DNA from 3 places in the Kitasatospora sp. MMS16-BH015 genome. Region 1 is predicted to be linked to each of the others. Evidence: predicted binding sites of a transcription regulator. Region 1 holds the regulator's gene; each other region holds the start of a gene.
The links. Region 1 encodes HrcA, which represses chaperone genes, less so after heat shock. Its sites were predicted from a motif close to TTNGCACTCNGNNNNNCNGAGTGCNAA; they were not measured.
Positions count from the first base shown of each region.

Region 2: a site for HrcA is predicted at 3,887-3,913, ahead of groL (chaperonin GroEL). Genes of this name have one in related genera too.
Region 3: a site for HrcA is predicted at 4,517-4,543, ahead of groES (co-chaperone GroES). Genes of this name have one in related genera too.

Region 1 covers NZ_CP025394.1:2,703,098-2,710,017, reverse strand. Annotated here, with positions in the region: gene CFP65_RS11760 (DUF3097 domain-containing protein) at 1-627, opposite strand, end outside; gene CFP65_RS11755 (hypothetical protein) at 659-1,579, opposite strand; gene CFP65_RS11750 (hypothetical protein) at 1,680-2,264, opposite strand; gene htpX (zinc metalloprotease HtpX) at 2,275-3,198, opposite strand; gene hrcA (heat-inducible transcriptional repressor HrcA) at 3,509-4,540, shown strand; gene dnaJ (molecular chaperone DnaJ) at 4,612-5,754, shown strand; gene CFP65_RS11730 (16S rRNA (uracil(1498)-N(3))-methyltransferase) at 5,849-6,598, shown strand; gene CFP65_RS11725 (S41 family peptidase) at 6,811-6,920, shown strand, end outside.
Region 2 covers NZ_CP025394.1:5,081,706-5,088,625, forward strand. Annotated here, with positions in the region: gene CFP65_RS22090 (glucosyl-3-phosphoglycerate synthase) at 1-1,003, opposite strand, end outside; SAM riboswitch class I at 1,220-1,363, shown strand; gene thrC (threonine synthase) at 1,381-2,664, shown strand; gene CFP65_RS22100 (ubiquitin-like small modifier protein 1) at 2,698-2,976, shown strand; gene CFP65_RS22105 (cold-shock protein) at 3,550-3,756, shown strand; gene groL (chaperonin GroEL) at 4,069-5,691, shown strand; gene CFP65_RS22115 (Uma2 family endonuclease) at 5,891-6,469, shown strand; gene CFP65_RS22120 (hypothetical protein) at 6,489-6,848, shown strand; gene CFP65_RS22125 (DUF4031 domain-containing protein) at 6,845-6,920, shown strand, end outside.
Region 3 covers NZ_CP025394.1:3,445,373-3,452,292, forward strand. Annotated here, with positions in the region: gene CFP65_RS14745 (response regulator transcription factor) at 1-204, opposite strand, end outside; gene CFP65_RS14750 (WhiB family transcriptional regulator) at 690-1,016, shown strand; gene CFP65_RS14755 (LysR family transcriptional regulator) at 1,157-2,173, opposite strand; gene groL (chaperonin GroEL) at 2,324-3,955, opposite strand; gene groES (co-chaperone GroES) at 4,062-4,370, opposite strand; gene CFP65_RS14770 (class I SAM-dependent methyltransferase) at 4,571-5,749, shown strand; gene CFP65_RS14775 (polysaccharide deacetylase family protein) at 5,746-6,633, opposite strand; gene CFP65_RS14780 (hypothetical protein) at 6,786-6,920, opposite strand, start outside.

The DNA.
Region 1 (6,920 bases):
GCCGACGCTGGCGGGCTTCACGGCCTGCCAGATGTCGATGTAGGGGTGGCCCACCACCAGGACGGCGGAGCCGGTGACCTGGGCGGCGATGCGGTGCTCCTTGGTGCCGGGCAGCAGGTGGTCGACCAGCACGCCGAGGCGGCGGCCCGGGCCGGGGGAGAAGGCGGAGACGATCGCCGGCAGGTCGTCGATGCCCTCCAGGTACTCGACCACCACGCCCTCGATCCGCAGGTCGTCGCCCCAGACCCGCTCGACCAGCTCGGCGTCGTGCCGGCCCTCCACGTAGATCCGCGACTCCCGGGCCACCCGGGCCCGGGCTCCGGGCACGGCGACCGAGCCGGAGGCCGTCACCCGCTTCACCGGGGCGGCGGCCGTCACCGGCCGGACCAGGGTGACCACCTTGCCCTCGAGCAGGAAGCCGCGCGGGGTCATCGGGAAGACCCGGAGCTTGCCGAAGCGGTCCTCCAGCGTCACGGTGAAGCCCTCGGCCGTCTTCTCGCACCGCACCACCGCCCCGCAGAACCCGCTCGCGGCCTCCTCCACCACCAGGTCCCGCTCGGCGGCCACCTCGGGGGCAGGGGCCTGGTTCTTCCAGGGCGGGGTCAGGTCCGGTCCGTAGCTGCGCACCCGGCGATCATACGAGCCGACCGACGGCCCGTCAGAGACCCAACGCGCCGCGCAACTCCTCGAAGCTGGGGGCGAGCTCCCGCAGCCGGGCCGCCGCCACCGCGTCCTCGCCCTGCACCAGCGGGTACTGGAGGCCGCCGAGCAGCCGGGCCTGCCGCCCCAGCACGGCGGCCGCCTCCGCCAGCCCCAGCTCGGCCAGGCAGCCCGCCGCGTCGCTGCGCCGCCGGGCGCCGACCCGGACGGCGAAGGCGGTGAGCAGCGTGCGGATGCCGGCCGGCAGCCCCCGCTCGACCCGGTCGGCCAGCGCCGCCACGGCAGCCGCCCCACCCAGCGAGCCGGGCGGCATCGGGAGCTCGCTGCGGCCCGCAAGCCACCGCTCGGCGGCCGGCAGCGACCGCCGGAGCGCCTCGGCGACGGTGACCTCGCGCACCCGGGTGAAGCCGGTGCGCAGCACGTACGGCGCGTCGAGGTAGCCGACCGACTTCCCCTCCCAGGCGGCCAGGAAGGCCGGGGTGGGCATCGTCGCGTAGGGGTGGCCGTGCGGATCGTGCAGCTCCACCTCCCGCTCGTCGGCCGCGAGCACCACCACGTAGTGGTCCCCGCCCTCGGCGTTCGGCGTGCCCGGCTGGTAGAGCAGCAGACCCATGTCCACCGGCCCGACCAGCGCGGGCCCGCTCGCGCAGGCGGCCCGCAGCCGCTCCAGCGCCCCGGCCGGGCCGCCGCCCGCGCTGCGCTCGCAGACCCAGCCGAGCAGCTCGATCGCCGAGTCCAGCCCGATCTCCGGGTGCCAGCCGTACGGGTCGAACAGCGGCAGCTCGCCGGCGATCAGCTGGGCGCCGAACGGCGAGCCGGTCAGCGTCTCGATCACGGCGGTGGAGGGTGCCTCCGCCCCCAGCACCATGGCCAGCGAGTTGGTGAAGCAGTACGGACCGGAGCCGGTGTAGCCGAGCACGGGGAGACCCTTCGAGGCGGTCGGAGCCGCGCCGGTGGTCACCGGGCGGTGGGAGCAGCCAACCGCCTCACACCGTGTCAGGGTCAACCTGGGTCATGAGTCAGAGCCCCGGTGCGCCCCAGACCGGGAACCAGCGGGTGAGGTCCGGTTCGAGGCGGAGGTCGTTGGGGAGGAGGGCCTTGATCTGGAGCTCCAGGGGGCTGTTGCGCTTCTCGCCGCCGCCCGGCATCGGGGCGAAGGGATAGAAGCTGCCGCGCTTGTAGAGGTAGACCAGGCCGAGCGACTGGCCGGAGTCGTTGCGGAAGCCCACGATCGAGCAGAGCAGCTGGGGGCCAAAGCCGTTGGCCTCGAGCTCGCTGTTGACGGCGTGCAGGTCGTTGACCAGGTCGGGGAGCTCCTCGGGGGTGTGGCGGGCGAGCAGCCAGGAGTAGCCGTAGCCGTCCTGGCTGGCCTCGACCGGGACGCCGCCGGTGGCGGTGTCGGCGTCGAGCAGGGCCCTGACCTGGCGCTGGACCTCGACGAAGGCGCCGCCCTCGACGGCGGCGAAGCAGACCGAGCCGAGGCCGGTGGGCTTGAAGCCGGCCCCGGCCTCGAGCGTCAGGGCGGCCGAGGGGATGCCGAAGAGCTGGTCGAGATCGGGCTTGACCGGCTTGGTGCGGCCGAAGAGTGCGTCCAGGAAACCCATGAAGTGATCCTCACTGACCGAGTTCGGCGGAGATCTTGCCCAGCTGCGCCAGCCGCTTCTCCAGCGAGGGGTGGGTGGACATCAGCTGGGTGGCGGCCTCCCGGGCGCTCAGCGCGGGGGCGAAGTAGAAGGCGTTGTACGCCTGTGAGGCGCGCAGGTCCTTGCTCGGGATGGCGGCGATCTGGCCGGTCACCTTGGTCAGCGCCGAGGCGAGCGCGCTGGGCCGTCCGGTGAGCTGGGCGGCGGCGCGGTCGGCGGCCAGCTCGCGGTAGCGGGAGAGCAGCCGGGTGAGCAGGAAGCTAATCGCGTAGACCACCATGCTGACCAGCGGGATGATCAGCATCGCGATGGCCGCGTTCTGGTCGTTGTTGTTGCGGTTGTTGCCCCCGTAGAAGCCGCCGTAGAGCGCGATCCGGGTCATCATCCCGGCGAGCACGCCGAGGAAGCCGGCCACCGTCATCACCGCCACGTCCCGGTGCGCGACGTGCGAGAGCTCGTGGGCGAGCACGCCCTCCAGCTCCTCCGGCTCCAGTCGGCGGAGCAGGCCGGTGGTGACGCAGACCACCGCGTTCTGCGGGTTGCGGCCGGTGGCGAAGGCGTTCGGCATGTCGGTGTCGGCCACCGCGACCCGGGGCTTGGGCATGTCGGCGAGGGCGCAGAGCCGGTCAATGGTGCCGTGCAGCTGCGGGTACTGCTCGGGGGTGACCTCGTGGGCGCCCATCGCCCGTTCGGTGATCTTGTCACTGAACCAGAACTGGGCGACGAAGAGCCCGCCGGAGATCAGCACCACCAGCGGCCACGCCCCGCGCAGCAGGACGATCAGCACCCCGGTGAAGCCGACATAGAGCAGCCCGATCACGAACATGGTGAGGACCATCCGACCGGTGAGTCCGCGGTCGGGGGCGAAACGGGAGTGCTGAGGTGACGCCGACATCGCTGCTCCTTCGTGAGAACTGCCGATATCACTGTCCGTCTTCGATGCTGCCACCCCGCGACCGCGCGGGCACCGCCCCGCGCCGGACGGATCCCGGGGTGCGCCCGGGCCGGGCGAAAGCGGGAGGAATGCCGCGCGGAACGAGCGCGAATCGGACGAGGATCACGCGGGCGGGCCGTTCCTGCGGTGGTGGGCGGGCCTTACACTGGCTGGTACGGTGCTGGCACTCTGCCTTCCGGAGTGCCAGAGGAGACGCTGCAAGCAGTAGGAAGCGCTGTCAGCTCAACGGACGAAGACGGAGGTGCGTGCCATGTTCAGCGAGCGGCCGTTGGACGACCGCAAGCTCTCGGTGCTGCGCGCCATCGTGCAGGACTACGTCGGCACCGAGGAGCCCGTCGGCTCCAAGGCGCTGGTCGAGCGGCACAGCCTCGGCGTCTCCCCGGCCACCGTGCGCAACGACATGGCGGCGCTGGAGGAGGAGGGGTACATCCACCAGCCGCACACCAGCGCCGGGCGGATCCCCACCGACAAGGGGTACCGCCTGTTCGTCGACCGGCTGGCCGAGGTCAAGCCGATGAGCGCCCCGGAGCGCCGGGCCATCCGGCACTTCCTGGACGGCTCGGTCGACCTGGACGACACCGTGGCCCGCACCGTGCGGCTGCTCGCGCAGCTCACCCGGCAGGTCGCCGTGGTCCAGTACCCCTCGCTCTCCCGCTCCACCGTGCGGCACGTCGAGCTGGTGGCGCTGGCCCCGAGCAAGGTCATGCTGGTGCTGATCACCAACACCGGCCGGGTCGAGCAACGGATGGTCGACTGCCCGGGCCCGGTCGGCGAGACGGTGCTGGCCGACCTGCGGGCCCGGCTCAACAGCCGGGCCGGCGGCCAGCGGCTGCCCGACGTGCCGGCCCTGCTCGACGACCTGCCGGCCGCCTTCGAGCCGCCCGACCGGGCCACCGTCACCACCGTGCTGGCCACCCTCTTCGAGACGCTCGCCGAGCAGAACGAGGAGCGGATCATGCTGGCCGGCACGGCCAACCTGACCCGGTTCGGCCACGACTTCCCGCTCACCATCCAGCCCGTCCTGGAGGCCCTGGAGGAGCAGGTGGTGCTGCTGCGCCTGCTGGGTGAGACGCCCGACGCCGGGGTGACGGTCCGGATCGGCCGGGAGAACGACTACGAGGGCCTGAATTCCACCTCGGTCGTGTCCGTCGGTTACGGTTCGGGCGACGAGAGCGTGGCGAAGCTGGGCGTGATCGGCCCGACCCGGATGGACTACCCGGGCACAATGGGGGCGGTGCGTGCGGTGGCACGGTACGTCGGCCAGATCCTGGCCGAATCGTAGAGGACCAACCGGGCCGTGGGGCCCGGTGACCAGTCGCAGCACTTCAACAGGCGGAACAAGCGGAGCATTTGGTGGCCACGGACTACTACGCGGTACTCGGCGTCCGACGGGATGCGGGGCAGGACGAGATCAAGAAGGCGTTCCGGCGCCTCGCCCGTGAACTGCACCCGGACGTCAACCCGGACCCGAAGACGCAGGAGCGGTTCAAGGAGATCAACGCCGCTTACGAGGTGCTCTCCGACCCGGCCAAGCGCCAGGTCTACGACCTCGGCGGCGACCCGCTCTCCCCGAACGGCGGCGGTGGCGCCGGCGGCTTCGGCGCGGGCGCGGCGGGCTTCGGCTTCTCCGACATCATGGACGCCTTCTTCGGCGCGGCGGCCGGTCAGCGCGGACCGCGCTCGCGGACCCGCCGGGGCCAGGACGCGATGATCCGCCTGGAGATCAGCCTGGAGGAGGCCGCGTTCGGCACCACCAAGGAGCTCCAGGTCGACACCGCCGTCACCTGTACCACCTGCTCCGGTGAGGGCGCCGCTCCCGGCACCTCGGCGCAGACCTGTGACATGTGCCGCGGCAAGGGCGAGGTCTCCCAGGTGACCCGTTCCTTCCTCGGCAACGTGATGACCTCGCGCCCCTGCCCGCAGTGCCAGGGCTTCGGCACCGTCGTCCCGACCCCGTGCCCCGAGTGCGCCGGCGACGGGCGCGTCCGCGCCCGCCGCACCCTCACGGTCAAGATCCCCGCCGGTGTCGACAACGGCACCCGGATCCAGCTGGCCGGCGAGGGCGAGGTCGGCCCCGGCGGCGGCCCGGCCGGTGACCTCTACGTCGAGATCGCCGAGACCACCCACCCGACCTTCCAGCGGCGCGGCGACGACCTGCACTGCACGGTCACCATCCCGATGACCGCCGCGGCGCTCGGCACCCAGGTGCCGCTGCAGACCCTGGACGGCGTCGAGGAGGTGGACATCCGGCCCGGCACCCAGTCCGGCCAGTCCATCCCGCTACACGGCCGGGGCATCACCCACCTGCGCGGCGGCGGCCGGGGCGACCTGATAGTGCACGTCGAGGTGCAGACCCCCACCAAGCTCGACCCCGAGCAGGAGGAGCTGCTGCGCCGCCTCGCGCTGCTGCGCGGCGAGGAGCGCCCCTCGGGCACCTTCGCCCCCGGCCAGCAGGGCCTGTTCTCCCGGCTGAAGGACGCGTTCAACGGCCGGTAGGCCGCCGCTGTCCGTCCCGCTTCGAGCCCCCGCGCCGCACGTCCGGTGCGGGGGCCGTTTTTTCTGTACCGATGCCCTTGCACCGAGGAGTGCCATGACCGCGCCCGTGTTCGTCGTCGAGACCGAGCGGCTGGCGGGGGCCGCCCCCGGCGTGCTGCTCCGGCTCGACGGCCCCGAGGGGCGGCACGCCGCCGCCGTGAAGCGCCTGGAGCCCGGCGAGGCCGTCACCCTGGCGGACGGCCTCGGCCTCGGCGTGCACGGCTCGGTCGCGGCCGTGCACGGCAAGGACGCGCTGGACGTGCTGGTCGCCGAGGTCCGCGAGGAGCCGCCGGCCCCGGCCCGGATCGTGGTGGTCCAGGCCCTCCCCAAGGGCGACCGCGGCGAACTCGCCGTCGAGACCATGACCGAGGTCGGTGTCGACGTGGTGATCCCCTGGGCCGCCTCCCGCTGCATCACCCAGTGGAAGGGCGACCGCGGCGCCAAGGCCCTGGCCAAGTGGCGCGCCACCGCGAAGGAGGCCGGCAAGCAGGCCCGCCGACTCCGCTTCCCCGAGGTCCGCGACCTCATGACCACCCGTCAGCTCGCCCCCCTGCTCGCCGGGGCCGCCTTCGCGGCCGTCCTCCACGAGGAGGGCTCGCTCCCCCTGGCGACGGCCTCCCTCCCGCCCGCCGGCGACCTGGTCCTGATCGTCGGCCCCGAAGGCGGCATCTCCCCGGACGAACTGGCGGCCTTCGCCGAGGCCGGCGCCCACCCCCACCGCCTCGGCCCCTCCGTCCTGCGTACCTCCACGGCAGGCGTGGCGGCGGGTGCCCTGCTCTTGGCCCACTCCGGACGCTGGCAATAGGCACTCTGGGTCAGCACATCAGGGGCGCGGGGAACTGCGCGAAGTCGGAAGAAGCCTTCGAGTCATCTCGCCCGCGCAGCCAGTTGCACCGTCAACGGATAGTGCAACGAGGGCATGAGTGTAAGAGTGCGGACCTTGCATGGCTGGCCGCGCCGTTCCCCGCGCCCCTGGATGGTGCAACTCCTGGATACGGCAAACACTTGCTGCTTAGAGTGGCGCTCGTGAGTTCTTACCTGCGATACCCGCACGTGTCCGGCGACTTGGTCGCCTTCGTCGCCGAGGACGATGTCTGGCTGGCTCCGCTGGAGGGGGGGCGGGCCTG
Region 2 (6,920 bases), 2.4 Mb from region 1:
CCCGGTCCCGGTACTCCGGGACGGTCCGCACCGGCGGCCGCTCCAGCGCGCCCACCGGGTGGGTGTGAGCGGTGAACTCGCGGGTGGCCGGGTCGCGGGTGAACTGGGTCAGCGCCGGGTGCACCAGGTCGGCCCCGGCCTTGAGCCGGTGGGTGCGGTCGAGGCGCTCCAGGGCGGTGCGGTAGATGGTGGCGGCCATCCGCCCGAGCGCCTGGCCGTCCTGGTGCCGGTGGTGCCGCACGCCCACGTCCACCTGGGCCAGCGCGTCCAGGCCGACCGCGTCCAGCGCGTCCACCAGCAGCCCGAGCTCGACCCCGTACCCGGTCGGGAAGGGCAGCCGCTCGAGCAGCGAGCGGCGGGCCGCGTACTCGCCGCCGAGCGGCTGGACGAAGCCCGCCAGCTGCGGCCAGTGCAGGCCCAGCAGCGGCCGGGCGACCAGCTCGGTGACCCGCCCGCCGCCGGCCGGGACGACCGCGCCGTCCGTCTCGAGCGGGCGGTCGTACATCGCCTTGACCAGCTGGAGGGCCGGATCGGTGAGCAGCGGCCCGACGATCCCGGAGACGAAGGCCGGGTCGAACTCGCGCAGGTCGGCGTCGATGAAGCAGACGATCTCGCCGGAGGTGACGAAGAGCGAGCGCCAGAGCACCTCGCCCTTGCCGGGGGCGGTGGGCAGCCGGGGCAGCACCTCGTCCCGGTGCACCACCCGGGCGCCGGCCGCGGCGGCCAGCTCGGCGGTGCGGTCGGAGGAGCCGGAGTCGACCACCACCAGCTCGTCCACCAGCGGCAGCCGCTCCATCAGCTCGGTGCGGATCACCCGGACGATCTCCCCGACCGTCGGCTCCTCGTCGAGTGCGGGCAGCACCACGCTGACCGTGCCCGCCCGGCCGGCCGCTCGCTTGGCGGCGAGCAGCGTCTCGGCGGGCCGGTCGGCGGCCGTCCAGGAACGGCGGCGCAGCCAGTCGGCCACCTCCGGGAGGAGAGCCGGGGTCAGCTCTGCTGGCACTGTGTCGCTCCTTGCAGGTCGTGATCGGTCGGGGCACCGGTGGGTACAAGGTGCCACGCCCCCAAGGGTGTTCCGCCCGGCAGCCGGCGGCGGACACCGTCATCTCGCTGGGCGGACGCTCCCTTGGAACTGCGACGCCTTCGGATACAGTCTTCGTACTGGGCCCGCGCCTTCGCACGTCGGGGTCGGCCCAGGAGTATGACCACAAGTTCACAGAGCTCATCCAGAGGGACTGAGGGAACGGCCCGTCGACGTCCCGGCAACCTTCTCGCACGGCTACTGACCATCGCGGTCGAGGCCCCGGCGGGACAGGTGCCAATTCCGTCCTGTGGCGCGCCCGCGTCACGGGGAAGATGAGGAGAGAGGCCTCCGCCATCATGGCTACCGCTACCCCTGAAGCGCCCGCGTCCGTCGACCTCGGCCCCGCCGTGGCGCTCTCCTGTCGCGAGTGCGGCACCCGCTTCCCGCTCGGCCCCAGCTTCGCCTGCCTGGAGTGCTTCGGGCCGCTGGAGATCGCCTACGACTTCGGCAGCGCCCCCGCCGAGGAGCTGCGCGCCCGGATCGAGGCCGGCCCGGCCAGCATCTGGCGCTACGCCCCGCTGCTCCCGGTGCCCGCCGACGTGGCCTCCAAGCCCAACCTGAACCCGGGCTGGACCCCGCTGGTCAAGGCCGACAACCTCGGCCGCGAGCTCGGCTTCACCGCCCAGCTGCACGTCAAGGACGACTCCGGCAACCCGACCCACTCCTTCAAAGACCGGGTGGTCGCCTGCGCGATCGAGGCGGCGCGCGCCTTCGACTTCACCACCCTCTCCTGCTCCTCCACCGGCAACCTGGCCGGTGCGGTGGGCGCGGCGGCGGCCCGGGCCGGTTTCAAGTCCTGCGTGTTCATCCCGCACGACCTGGAGCAGGGCAAGGTCGTGATGGCCGGGGTGTACGGCGGCGAGCTGGTCGGCATCGAGGGTAACTACGACGACGTGAACCGCTTCTGCTCCGAGCTGATCGGCGACTCGGCCGGCGAGGGCTGGGGCTTCGTCAACGTCAACCTGCGCCCGTACTACGGCGAGGGCTCCAAGACGCTGGCGTACGAGATCTGCGAGCAGCTCGGCTGGCGGCTGCCGGAGCAGATCGTCATCCCGATCGCCTCGGGCTCCCAGCTCACCAAGATCGACAAGGGCCTCCAGGAGCTGATCAAGCTCGGCCTGGTCGAGGACCGCCCGTACAAGATCTTCGGCGCCCAGGCCGAGGGCTGCTCCCCGGTGGCCGCCGCCTTCAAGGCCGGCCTCGACGTGATCCGCCCGGTCAAGCCGGACACCATCGCCAAGTCGCTGGCGATCGGCAACCCGGCCGACGGCCCGTACGTGCTCGACATCGCCCGCCGCACCGGCGGCGCGGTGGAGCACGTCACCGACGCCGAGGTGGTCGAGGCGATCAAGCTGCTCGCCCGCACCGAGGGCATCTTCGCCGAGACCGCGGGCGGGGTGACCGTCGGCGTGCTGAAGAAGCTGGTCGAGACCGGTCAGCTCGACCCCGCCAAGGAGACCGTGGCGATCAACACCGGCGACGGCCTGAAGACCCTGGACGCCGTCTCCGACGCCGGGATGACGGCCGTCATCCGCCCGACCCTGGAGTCCTTCCGCTCCGCCGGCCTCGCCTCCGCCTGAACCGTCACTGGACCCCGCTAGGAGCCTGATCGCATGAGCGCCACCGTCCGCATCCCCACCATCCTGCGCACCTACACCGGCGGGGCCGCCGAGGTCACCGCCGAGGGCGCCACCCTCGCCGAGGTCATCCAGAGCCTCGAGGCCGACCACCCGGGCATCGCCGCGCGGATCCTGGACGACACGGGCAAGCTGCGCCGCTTCGTCAACGTCTACGTCAACGACGACGACGTGCGCTTCGACAGCGGCCTCGAGACGGCCGTCGCGGACGGCGCCAGCGTCTCGGTGATCCCGGCGGTCGCCGGCGGCTGCTGAGCCGCCCGCGGGCGGCCCGCGCCTTTTCCGGCCCGCGCACCTCGCCACCCCCGAAAGCGGAATGATGAATTCCGCATTCGGGGGTGGCGTTCGCGTGCCCGGGGGAAATTCCGCCTCCGGGCGCGGGGTAGAGTGCGACTTAAGCGGGCCCTTTCCTTCCGCCTCGACACGTTCCCGGCACATCCACGGCCTCGGCCGGGGGCGGCCGTGCCCGCACCTCCGGCCGATCGCATACGCAAGGGGCGTCCGTCCGCTGAGACGTGTGTGCGGTAGTCCTGGGCGGAGGATGTCAGGCTGCCGTCAGAAATCTTCGGGCAAAGTGTTCCTTTCGCCCTGCTATGCCCGGTGCGAATTGCGTGGCTCTGCCGCTTTCCACCCGGTGCGTCCCTGTGAGCTGTCAGGGAATTCCATGAAGTTGGGCCTGTTGCAGAGGGCGTCTGTCCGGATACATTCAGCCGCGGTCGACGTATTCGGTGGGGCCCAGGGGGGTACCTCGGTCTCGGCCGACCACAGACCCGGGCCCGCATCCCTGCGGGTCCGTGAAGGGCCAGCACAGCACAAGGGGAGTTCGGAATGGCTCAGGGCACCGTCAAGTGGTTCAACGCCGAGAAGGGCTACGGCTTCATCGCGGTCGACGGTGGTGCGGACGTGTTCGTCCACTACAGCGCGATCCAGATGGACGGCTACCGCACCCTCGAAGAGGGCCAGCGGGTCGAGTTCGAGATCTCCCAGGGGCAGAAGGGCCCGCAGGCGGACATGGTCCGTGCCCCTGCGGTCTGACCTTTCCGAACTGCGGAGCCTCGGCTCTACCCGAGCTGGTGCTCACTGTCTCGCCCAGCAGGCCCGCACGACACCCGTCGTGCGGGCCTGCTGCCGTCTGCGGGGACAACGTGCGTGTCGGCCGAATGGGCTTGCACTCGGCACCCCCGAGTGCTAATCATTGGCGTTAGCACTCACAGCGTGAGAGTGACAACGGACCGGGTCGGTGAGGCCCCCGGGAGCGGCAGGGGACATGACCCCCGCACACCAGGGCCGTCCGTCGCGGGCACCTCTGGTCCGAGCAGTCGACCGTGTCCTGGAGGACCACTTCCGATGGCCAAGATCATCTCGTTTGACGAGGAAGCTCGCCGCGGCCTTGAGCGCGGCATGAACCAGCTTGCCGACGCCGTCAAGGTGACGCTGGGCCCCAAGGGCCGCAACGTCGTCCTTGAGAAGAAGTGGGGCGCCCCCACGATCACCAACGATGGTGTCTCCATCGCCAAGGAGATCGAGCTCGAGGACCCGTACGAGAAGATCGGTGCGGAGCTCGTCAAGGAGGTCGCCAAGAAGACGGACGACGTCGCGGGTGACGGCACCACCACCGCCACCGTGCTCGCCCAGGCGCTCGTCCGCGAGGGTCTGCGCAACGTCGCCGCCGGCGCCAACCCGATGGCCCTGAAGCGCGGTATCGAGAAGGCCGTCGCCGCCGTCTCGGACCAGCTGCTCGCGCAGGCCAAGGACGTGGAGACCAAGGAGCAGATCGCCTCCACCGCCTCCATCTCCGCCGCTGACACCCAGATCGGCGAGCTCATCGCCGAGGCCATGGACAAGGTCGGCAAGGAAGGCGTCATCACCGTCGAGGAGAGCAACACCTTCGGCCTCGAGCTCGAGCTCACCGAGGGCATGCGCTTCGACAAGGGCTACATCTCCGCCTACTTCGCCACCGACCTGGAGCGTATGGAGACCTCGTTCGAGGACCCGTACATCCTGATCGCCAACTCGAAGATCGGCTCGGTCAAGGACCTGCTGCCGCTGCTCGAGAAGGTCATGCAGAGCGGCAAGCCGCTCGTCATCATCGCCGAGGACGTCGAGGGCGAGGCCCTGTCGACCCTGGTCGTGAACAAGATCCGTGGCACCTTCAAGTCCGTCGCCGTCAAGGCCCCGGGCTTCGGTGACCGCCGCAAGGCCATGCTCGGCGACATCGCCATCCTCACCGGTGGCACCGTGATCTCCGAGGAGGTCGGCCTCAAGCTCGAGAACGCCGGCGTCGACCTGCTGGGCACCGCCCGCAAGGTGGTCATCACCAAGGACGAGACCACAATCGTCGACGGTGGCGGCGACAGCGACCAGGTCGCCGGTCGCGTCAACCAGATCCGTGCCGAGATCGAGAACAGCGACTCGGACTACGACCGCGAGAAGCTCCAGGAGCGCCTCGCCAAGCTCGCCGGTGGCGTCGCCGTCATCAAGGCGGGCGCGGCCACCGAGGTCGAGCTCAAGGAGCGCAAGCACCGCATCGAGGACGCCGTCCGCAACGCGAAGGCCGCCGTCGAGGAGGGCATCGTCGCCGGTGGTGGCGTCGCGCTGCTGCAGGCCGGTGTCGCGTTCGACAAGCTGGAGCTCGAGGGCGACGAGGCCACCGGTGCCAACATCGTCCGCGTGGCCCTGGAGGCCCCGATCAAGCAGATCGCGGTCAACGCCGGCCTCGAGGGCGGCGTCGTGGTGGAGAAGGTCCGCAACCTCCCCGCCGGCCACGGCCTGAACGCCGCGACCAACGAGTACGTCGACCTGATCGCCTCCGGCATCATCGACCCGGCGAAGGTCACCCGCTCCGCCCTGCAGAACGCCGCCTCCATCGCGGCGCTCTTCCTCACCACCGAGGCCGTCATCGCTGACAAGCCCGAGAAGGCCGGCGCCGCTGCCGGCGGCGGCATGCCGGGCGGTGACATGGACTTCTGATCCTGCTTCCAGGATCGGCGAGTTCGCTGCGTCCGCGAGGGCGGTTCCCGGTACTCCGGGGGCCGCCCTCGCGGCTTTCCTGCCGCCGGTCACCCGTTCGTGCGACTCTGGGCACATGGAAGGTCCTGGTGCTTCGGAGCGTGGCTACGGTGAGGGCGAGCAGGGTCGTGCGGGCGAGAGGAGGTCGACGGTGACCGCGATGACCGTGGAGACGGACCACGCGTGGGCCGACCTGCTGGACACCTGGCGGGACTTGGACGTCCCGGAGGGCTGGCGCGCCGAGATCGAGGAAGGGCAGATCGTCTTGGTGCCACCACCGAACAACGGGCACAACCTGATCGCCGGCGAGGTGCATCGGGCGCTGCTCCGGTGTGTCCCGGACGAGGTTGGCGTGTACCAGACGCTCGGCACCCAGATCCCGCGGCTGGAGAAGCTCTGCATCCCCGATCTTGTCGTGGTTGACGTGGCGGTGTTGAAGACCGGCAGGGACGATGACCCGATCGATGCAGCCGACGTCCTGCTGGCCATCGAGATCACGTCACGAAGCACGGCTCGGCAGGACCGTACCAAGAAGCTGTGGGGCTACGCGCACGGGCCGGTCCCGCTGTATCTGCTGATCGACCGCTTCGACCAGCCCGGCCCTACCGTGACGCTCTTCTGCGAACCCTCCGACGGTGCTTACCGACAGAGTCTGCGCACCCCGTTCGGAAAGCCGGTGAGTCTGCCGGAGCCCTTCGGCGTCACGCTGGACACCGCCTCCTTCCCGGCGCCCAGCTGAACTGCGCGACAATGAGGGGATGACCACCCCTGAGATCGAAGCCGCGCTGCACGGGGCCCGTGCGCTGATCCTTGCCGACCTGACCGCCCGGGACGTGGCGGATGCCGCCGTGGTGTCGCTGGTGGAGGAGGCGGTGGCGCACCGGCGCTGGTGGTTGGAGCAGTGGCCGGACGGGGTGGAGTACGTGCTCGGGCTGGTGGCCCAGGACGTGCAGGACAAGTTGCTGGAGACGTACGGCCGGTGGCCGCTCTGCGTGGAGTGCGCGGAGGCCGAGGACGACCCGCACGCGCTGAGCGTGGAGCCGGAGTTGGGGCCCGAGCCGCACTGGGTGTGCGGCAAGCGGGGTGTCGTGGTCGCGCCGGTCGGGGACCTGAAGTGATCTTCATCGACCCGCCCACCTGGCCCGGCCACGGGAAGCTCTGGTCGCACCTGGTGAGCGACGTCAGCTACG
Region 3 (6,920 bases), 740 kb from region 1:
CCGCCGGACGGTCTCCACCCCGCCGAGGCCGGGCATCCGGACATCCATCAGGACGAGATCGGAGCGGTCGGCCACCCAACGGCGGAGGACCTCCTCACCGTTCGTCGCCGTGGTCACCCGGTCGACCCCGGGCACTGTCGCCACCGCGCGGCGAAGCGCCTCCCGGGCGAGCGGGGAATCGTCGCAGACGAGTACGGATGTCATGCCCGTCCTCCGCAGCTGATCCGCGTCACGTTGAGCCTCCTGGCTGGTACGAATCTCTCCGACACGGCCTTTCGGTGACGGACTTCGGTCGGATCGCCGGTCTCCCCGCGATCGTTCCCGACGCCCAGCGCCCGCTAACCGCCTCCGCACATCCAACGACCGTCACTCGAATGAGTTACGGCTTTCAGGGCCATCTCCACCACTGTACGTGGCCGACCCGTTACCGATCAGCCGCATCGCGGTGCACGCGCCGCACTTTTGTGCTGCTCACGCGCGGGCCGCGCACCACGCGTGCACCCCGAGCGCACTCGCCCGGACGAGTGCGCCCCCGCCATCACCCGGATACCATGCCCGCTTTGTCCAGTTTTATAGCTTCTGTGCGGTCATTGACTGTTGTGTAACTCTGTGGGTGACTTGTCCCAGTGGTCGCCTTAAGTCATATTTCCTGGTGTTCGTACAGTCCCGGCCCCTGAAGGGAATGAGCCATGGCAGATTTCTCCCGCCTCCCCGGCCCCAACGCAGATCTCTGGGACTGGCAGCTCTCCGCCGCCTGCCGCGGCGTGGACAGTTCGCTCTTCTTCCACCCGGAGGGCGAGCGCGGAGCGGCGCGCAGCTCGCGCGAGGCAAGTGCCAAGGAGGTCTGCATGCGGTGCCCGGTCCGGACGGAGTGCGCGGCGCACGCGCTGGCCGTCCGCGAGCCCTACGGCGTCTGGGGCGGCCTGACCGAGGACGAGCGCGAGGAGCTGATGGGCCGTTCGCGCAACCGCCTGGTGGAGGTGCCGCTGACGCCGCCGAAGGTCGCCCAGTACTGACCAGCACTTGAAGAAACGTTTCAGCAACCATGGGGGCGCGGGGAACGGCGCGGCCAGCCCGCCCCCTCCCCGCACCAGTACAGGTACACCAGTTGCACTATCCGTTGACGGTGCAACTGGCTCTCCGCGGCAGCCCCCGACTACGCCTCTTCCGCCTCGCGCGGTTCCCCGCGCCCCTGGTGGTGCAGGTTGGCCATCATCAGCTCCACGGCCGGGACTTCCACCAGGTCGGGAAGGGTGAGCGCGACGATCTGACGGACCGACGGCGCGCCCGAGGCGGTCACGACCGGCACCCGCACCACGCCATCCGTCCGGACCGAGGCCAGGGCCAGCTCCGGCAGGACGGCGACTCCCAGGCCGGCGGCGACCAGGCCGACCACCGCCGGGTAGTCGTCGGTGGCGAAGTCGATCCGGGGCTCGAAGCCCGCCGCGCCGCACAGCTCCACCAGGTGGCCCCGGCACTGCGGGCAGCCGGCGATCCACTGCTCCCCGGCCAGCTCGGTGAGCTGCACCGGGCCGCCCCGGCCGGCCAGCGGGTGGCCGGCCGGGAGCAGGCCGACCAGCGGGTCGTCCAGCAGCGGGCGGGCCACCAGGTCGGACCAGTCGGTGGCGGCCTGCGAGGCGGCTGCCTCCAGGGCGGCCTCGGCCCGCACCTCGCGGGGGGAGGCGTGCGAGGGGGCGCGGTAGGTGCCGCCCGGGGCGTCCGGGTAGCGGAAGGCGAGGGCCACCTCGCACTCGCCGCCCCGCAGCATGGCCAGCGACTCCGGCGGTTCGGCCTCGACCAGCGACACGCGGACCCCCGGATGGGCGCCCCGCAGGCGGGCGACAGCGGGCGGCACCAGGGTGGAGCTGGCGGTGGGGAAGGAGACCAGGCGCACCCGGCCGGCCCGCAGGCCGGTGATCGCGGCCACCTCCTCCTCGGCGGCCGAGAGCCCGGCCAGGATGCCGGTGGCGTGCTTGAGGAGGACCTTGCCGGCCTCGCTGAGCTGCATGTCGCGGCCGGAGCGGACCACCAGCGGGGTGTCCACGGACTTCTCCAGCGCCTTCATCTGCTGGCTCACCGCGGGCTGGGTGCAGCCCAGCTCCCGGGCGGCGGCCGAGAACGACCCGGTACGGGCGACGGCGCGGAGGACGCGGAGGTGTCGGGCCTCGATCATGCCTCAGTTATAAGGCAAGCTTTGAGGAAGACAAAACCGAACTGATCGACCGGCCCGACCGGAGAACGCCGGAGGCCCGGCCCCACCCCTCACAGGGTACGGGCCGGGCCTCCGGTGAGCCGTTCAGCCGTTCGGCCGTTCGGCACGAGGTCAGTGCGAGTGACCGTGGCCGCCGTGCGAGTGACCGGCAGCGGCCTCCTCCTCGGCGGGCTTCTCGACCACGAGGGTCTCGGTGGTGAGCAGCAGCGAGGCGATGGAGGCGGCGTTCTCCAGGGCCGAGCGGGTGACCTTGACCGGGTCGATGACGCCGGCCTTCAGCAGGTCGCCGTACTCGCCGGTGGCGGCGTTGAAACCGAAGCCGGCCTCCAGCTCCGCGACCTTGTGGGTGATGACGTAGCCCTCGAGGCCCGCGTTCTGGGCGATCCAGCGCAGCGGCTCGGCGAGCGCCTTGCGGACGACCGAGACACCGGTGGCCTCGTCGCCGGACAGGCCCAGGCCGTCGGCGAGCACCTTCTGGGCGTGCACGAGGGAGGCGCCACCACCGGCGACGATGCCCTCCTCGACCGCGGCGCGGGTCGCCGAGATGGCGTCCTCGAGGCGGTGCTTGCGCTCCTTGAGCTCGACCTCGGTGGCGGCACCGACGCGGATGACGCAGACGCCGCCGGCGAGCTTCGCCAGGCGCTCCTGCAGCTTCTCGCGGTCCCAGTCCGAGTCCGTGTTGGCGATCTCGCCCTTGATCTGGGCGACGCGGCCCGCGACGGCCTCGGCGTCACCGGCGCCGTCGACGACGGTGGTCTCGTCCTTGGTGATGGTCACGCGGCGGGCGGAGCCCAGCACGTCCAGACCGGCCTGGTCGAGCTTGAGGCCGACCTCCTCGGAGATGACGGTGCCGCCGGTGAGGACGGCCAGGTCGCCGAGGATCGCCTTGCGGCGGTCACCGAAGCCGGGGGCCTTGACGGCCACGGCGTTGAAGGTGCCACGGATCTTGTTGACCACCAGGGTGGAGAGCGCCTCGCCGTCCACGTCCTCGGCGATGATCAGCAGCGGGCGGGAGGAGCCGCCCTGCAGGATCTTCTCGAGCAGCGGGAGGAGCTCCTGGATCGAGGAGATCTTGCCCTGGTTGATCAGGATGTACGGGTCCTCCAGGACCGCCTCCTGACGCTCCGCGTCGGTGACGAAGTACGGCGAGAGGTAGCCCTTGTCGAACTGCATGCCCTCGGTGAAGGCCAGCTCCACGCCGAAGGTGTTCGACTCCTCGACGGTGATGACACCGTCCTTGCCGACCTTGTCGATCGCCTCGGCGATGAGCTCGCCGACCTGCGGGTCCTGGGCGGAGAGGGAGGCGACGGCGGCGACGTCGTCCTTGCCCTCGATCTCGCGGGCGATGGAGAGCAGGTGCTCGGAGACGGCGGCGACGGCCTTGTCGATGCCCTTCTTCAGGGCGGCCGGGCCGGCGCCGGCGGCGACGTTGCGCAGACCCTCGTTGACCAGGGCCTGGGCCAGCACGGTGGCGGTGGTGGTGCCGTCACCCGCGACGTCGTTGGTCTTGGTGGCGACCTCCTTGACCAGCTGCGCGCCGAGGTTCTCGTACGGGTCGTCGAGCTCGACCTCGCGGGCGATGGTCACACCGTCGTTGGTGATGGTCGGGGCGCCGAACTTCTTGTCGATGACGACGTTGCGGCCCTTGGGGCCGATGGTCACCTTGACGGTGTCGGCCAGCTTGTTGACACCGCGCTCCAGCGAGCGGCGGGCGTCCTCGTCGAACTGAAGGATCTTCGGCATGTCTGATGCTTCCTTAGGGATCGAAACGTTGGCCAACAAGCACGCCCCGGCCCCTTGTCAGTGCTGACACGGAGATCCGGGGCGGGCTGGTTACGACGGGTGCCGCTTACTTCTGGACGATGGCCAGAACGTCGCGGGCCGAGAGGACGAGGTACTCCTCGCCGTTGTACTTGACCTCGGTGCCGCCGTACTTGGAGTACAGGACGACGTCGCCGACGGCGACGTCGAGCGGCAGACGCTGGCCGTCCTCGAAGCGGCCCGGGCCGACGGCCAGGACGACGCCCTCCTGGGGCTTCTCCTTGGCGGTGTCCGGGATAACCAGGCCGGAGGCCGTGGTGGTCTCGGCTTCGAGCGGCTGGACCACGATGCGGTCCTCGAGCGGCTTGATGGCAACCTTGCTGCTGGCGGTGGTCACGTCCGAGTTCCCCTTCGGAGATTACGGGGTTGTTCTTCAGGTAGGTGGCGACCGCTGGTGCGCACCTGCCGTCGCGGGGGTCAGGGACGCTCGATCGCGTTAGCACTCACCCGGTGGGGAGTGCCAGGAACGACCATAGGGCGCGGTTAGCACTCAGTCAACCAGAGTGCCAACGGCGCGCCCGTCGGCTTGCGGCGACAATGGTCGGCGTGGAGATCGAATCGTTCCGGGCCCTGCTGACCGACCAGGGGCAGGCCCTCCTCGCCGAGCTGCGTGACTTCGACCCCGGGCAGGAGTTGGCGCTGGCCACCAGGCTGCGCCGCGAGCACCCGGCCGAGCTGGTCTCCGCCGCGCTCGCCCAGGCCCGGCTGCGCCAGCGCGCGGGCGCGAAGTTCGGCGCGGACGCCGCCGCGATGTACTTCACGCCCAACGGGGTCGAGCAGGCCACCCGCCGCCCGGTGGCCGAGTGGCGGGCGCGGCGGTTCGCCGCGCTCGGGGTGAAGCGGCTGGCCGACCTGTGCTGCGGGATCGGCGGGGACGCGATCGCACTGGCCCGGGCCGGGGTCGCCGTGCTGGCCGTCGACCGCGACCCGCTGACCTGCGCCGTGGCCGCGGCGAACGCCGCCGCGCTGGGCCTCTCGGAGCTGATCGAGGTCCGCGAGGCCGACGTCACCGAGGTGGACGTGACGGGCTACGACGCGGTCTTCACCGACCCGGCCCGCCGCACCGGCCGGGGCCGGGTCTTCGACCCGGAGGCGTACTCCCCGCCGCTCTCCTGGGCCCTGGAGGCCGCCCGCCGCACCCCGTACGGCGCGCTCAAGGTGGCCCCCGGCATCCCGCACGAGGCCGTGCCCGAGGAGGCCGAGGCGGAGTGGGTCTCCGACCACGGCGAGGTCAAGGAGGCGGTGATCTGGTTCGGCACCGACGCGCCGGGGCAGTACCGGGCCACCCTGCTGCCCGGCCCGCACAGCCTGGCCGGCGGCACCCGCCCCGACCCGGAGCCCGGCCCGGTCGGCCGGTACCTGTACGAGCCGGACGGCGCCGCGATCCGGGCCCGGCTGCTGCCCGAGATCGCCGAGGCGGTCGGCGGCCGGCTGATCGACCCGATGATCGCCTACCTGACGAGTGACCAGCTGGTGCCCACCCCGCTCGCGCACGCCTACGAGCTCACCGACGTGCTCCCGTACAACGTCAAGAAGCTCAAGGTGCTGCTGCGCGAACGGCAGGTCGGCACGGTCGTCATCAAGAAGCGCGGCATCGGGGTCACCCCCGAGGAGCTGCGCCGTCAGCTCAAGCCGAGCGGGCCGCACACGGTGACCGTCATCCTCAGCAGGCTGGGCAACGGCCACCTCATGATGCTCGGTCAGCCGGTCGGCTAGGGAGCCTGGATGTAGTCGTCCAGGCGGGCCACCGAGAAGCCCTGCTCCTGGATCCGGGCGAGCAGCTCGCCGAACATCTCCGTCATGGTCTCGCCCTTGAGGTCCTTCGGGCCGCGGAAGTGGGCCAGGATGATGTCGCCGGGCTTCAGCTTCTTGTCGGCCGCCTGGTACTGCATGTCGTGGATCTGCATCGACTCGCGCCAGAGCACGATCGCCCGCGGCCCGCACTCCTGCACCGAGGTGTTGAGCTGCGTGGTGTTGGCGCCGTCGCCGTAGGGCGGGCGGAAGAGCAGCGGCGGGGTGCCGTACTGCTGGGTGAGCGCGGTCTGGTCGTCGCAGACCTCGCTCTTGGACTTGGCGGCCGAGACCTTGCTCATCTGCGGGTGGTCGACGGTGTGGTTCTGGATGCGGTTGCCGAGGGCCTGCAGCGGCTTGAAGTAGCCGTAGTCGTTCTTGATGATGTCCTTGGTCAGGAACATCGTGATCGGCACCTTGAGGTCGTTCATCATCTCGACGAACTTCGGGTCCTTCTCGGCCCCGTCGTCGAGCGTCACGAAGACGACCTTGTCCTTGGTCGGCACGTCGCTGAAGACCGGCACCTGGCCGGTCTTGGTCAGCTTGATCGGCTTGTCGGCGGGCGCGGCCGGGGCGGGGGCCAGCGGCTGCAGGCCCCACTTCTTCCAGGCCGCCGCCGAGACGGCGCCGTCGGCGCTGGGCGCGGCCGAGCTCTGCGCCGGGGCGGGGGTGCCGGGGGCCGCGCTGCCGGGCTGGGTGGCCGGGGGCACCGAGGTCTTCGCCGCGGAGCTGCTCCCGCTGCCGCAGGCGGTCGTGGTGGCCAGCAGGGCCAGGGCCCCCACGGCGTACATCTTCGTCCTGCGGTTCACGACACTCCCAGCATCCATCCGGCCGACTCTCAGACAGGCAGACGCTACCGGGTGGGCCGTCGGTTCACGCGAGGCGCCCGCGTGGCGCAGCCGCCAAGCCTGTGCCGGGCAGCCGGGGCGCAGCGCAGTGGGCTCCCCGGCTGGACGCCGGCCTACTCCACGAGCTCGCTGGTGAAGCTCCACCGGTGCACCGGCCGGGCCAACAGGCCCGCCGGCGGCTCCGGCAGGGCCACCGGCTCCCCCGTCCACCAGGTGATCACCAGCACGCGCTCGCCGGGGGCGGTGAA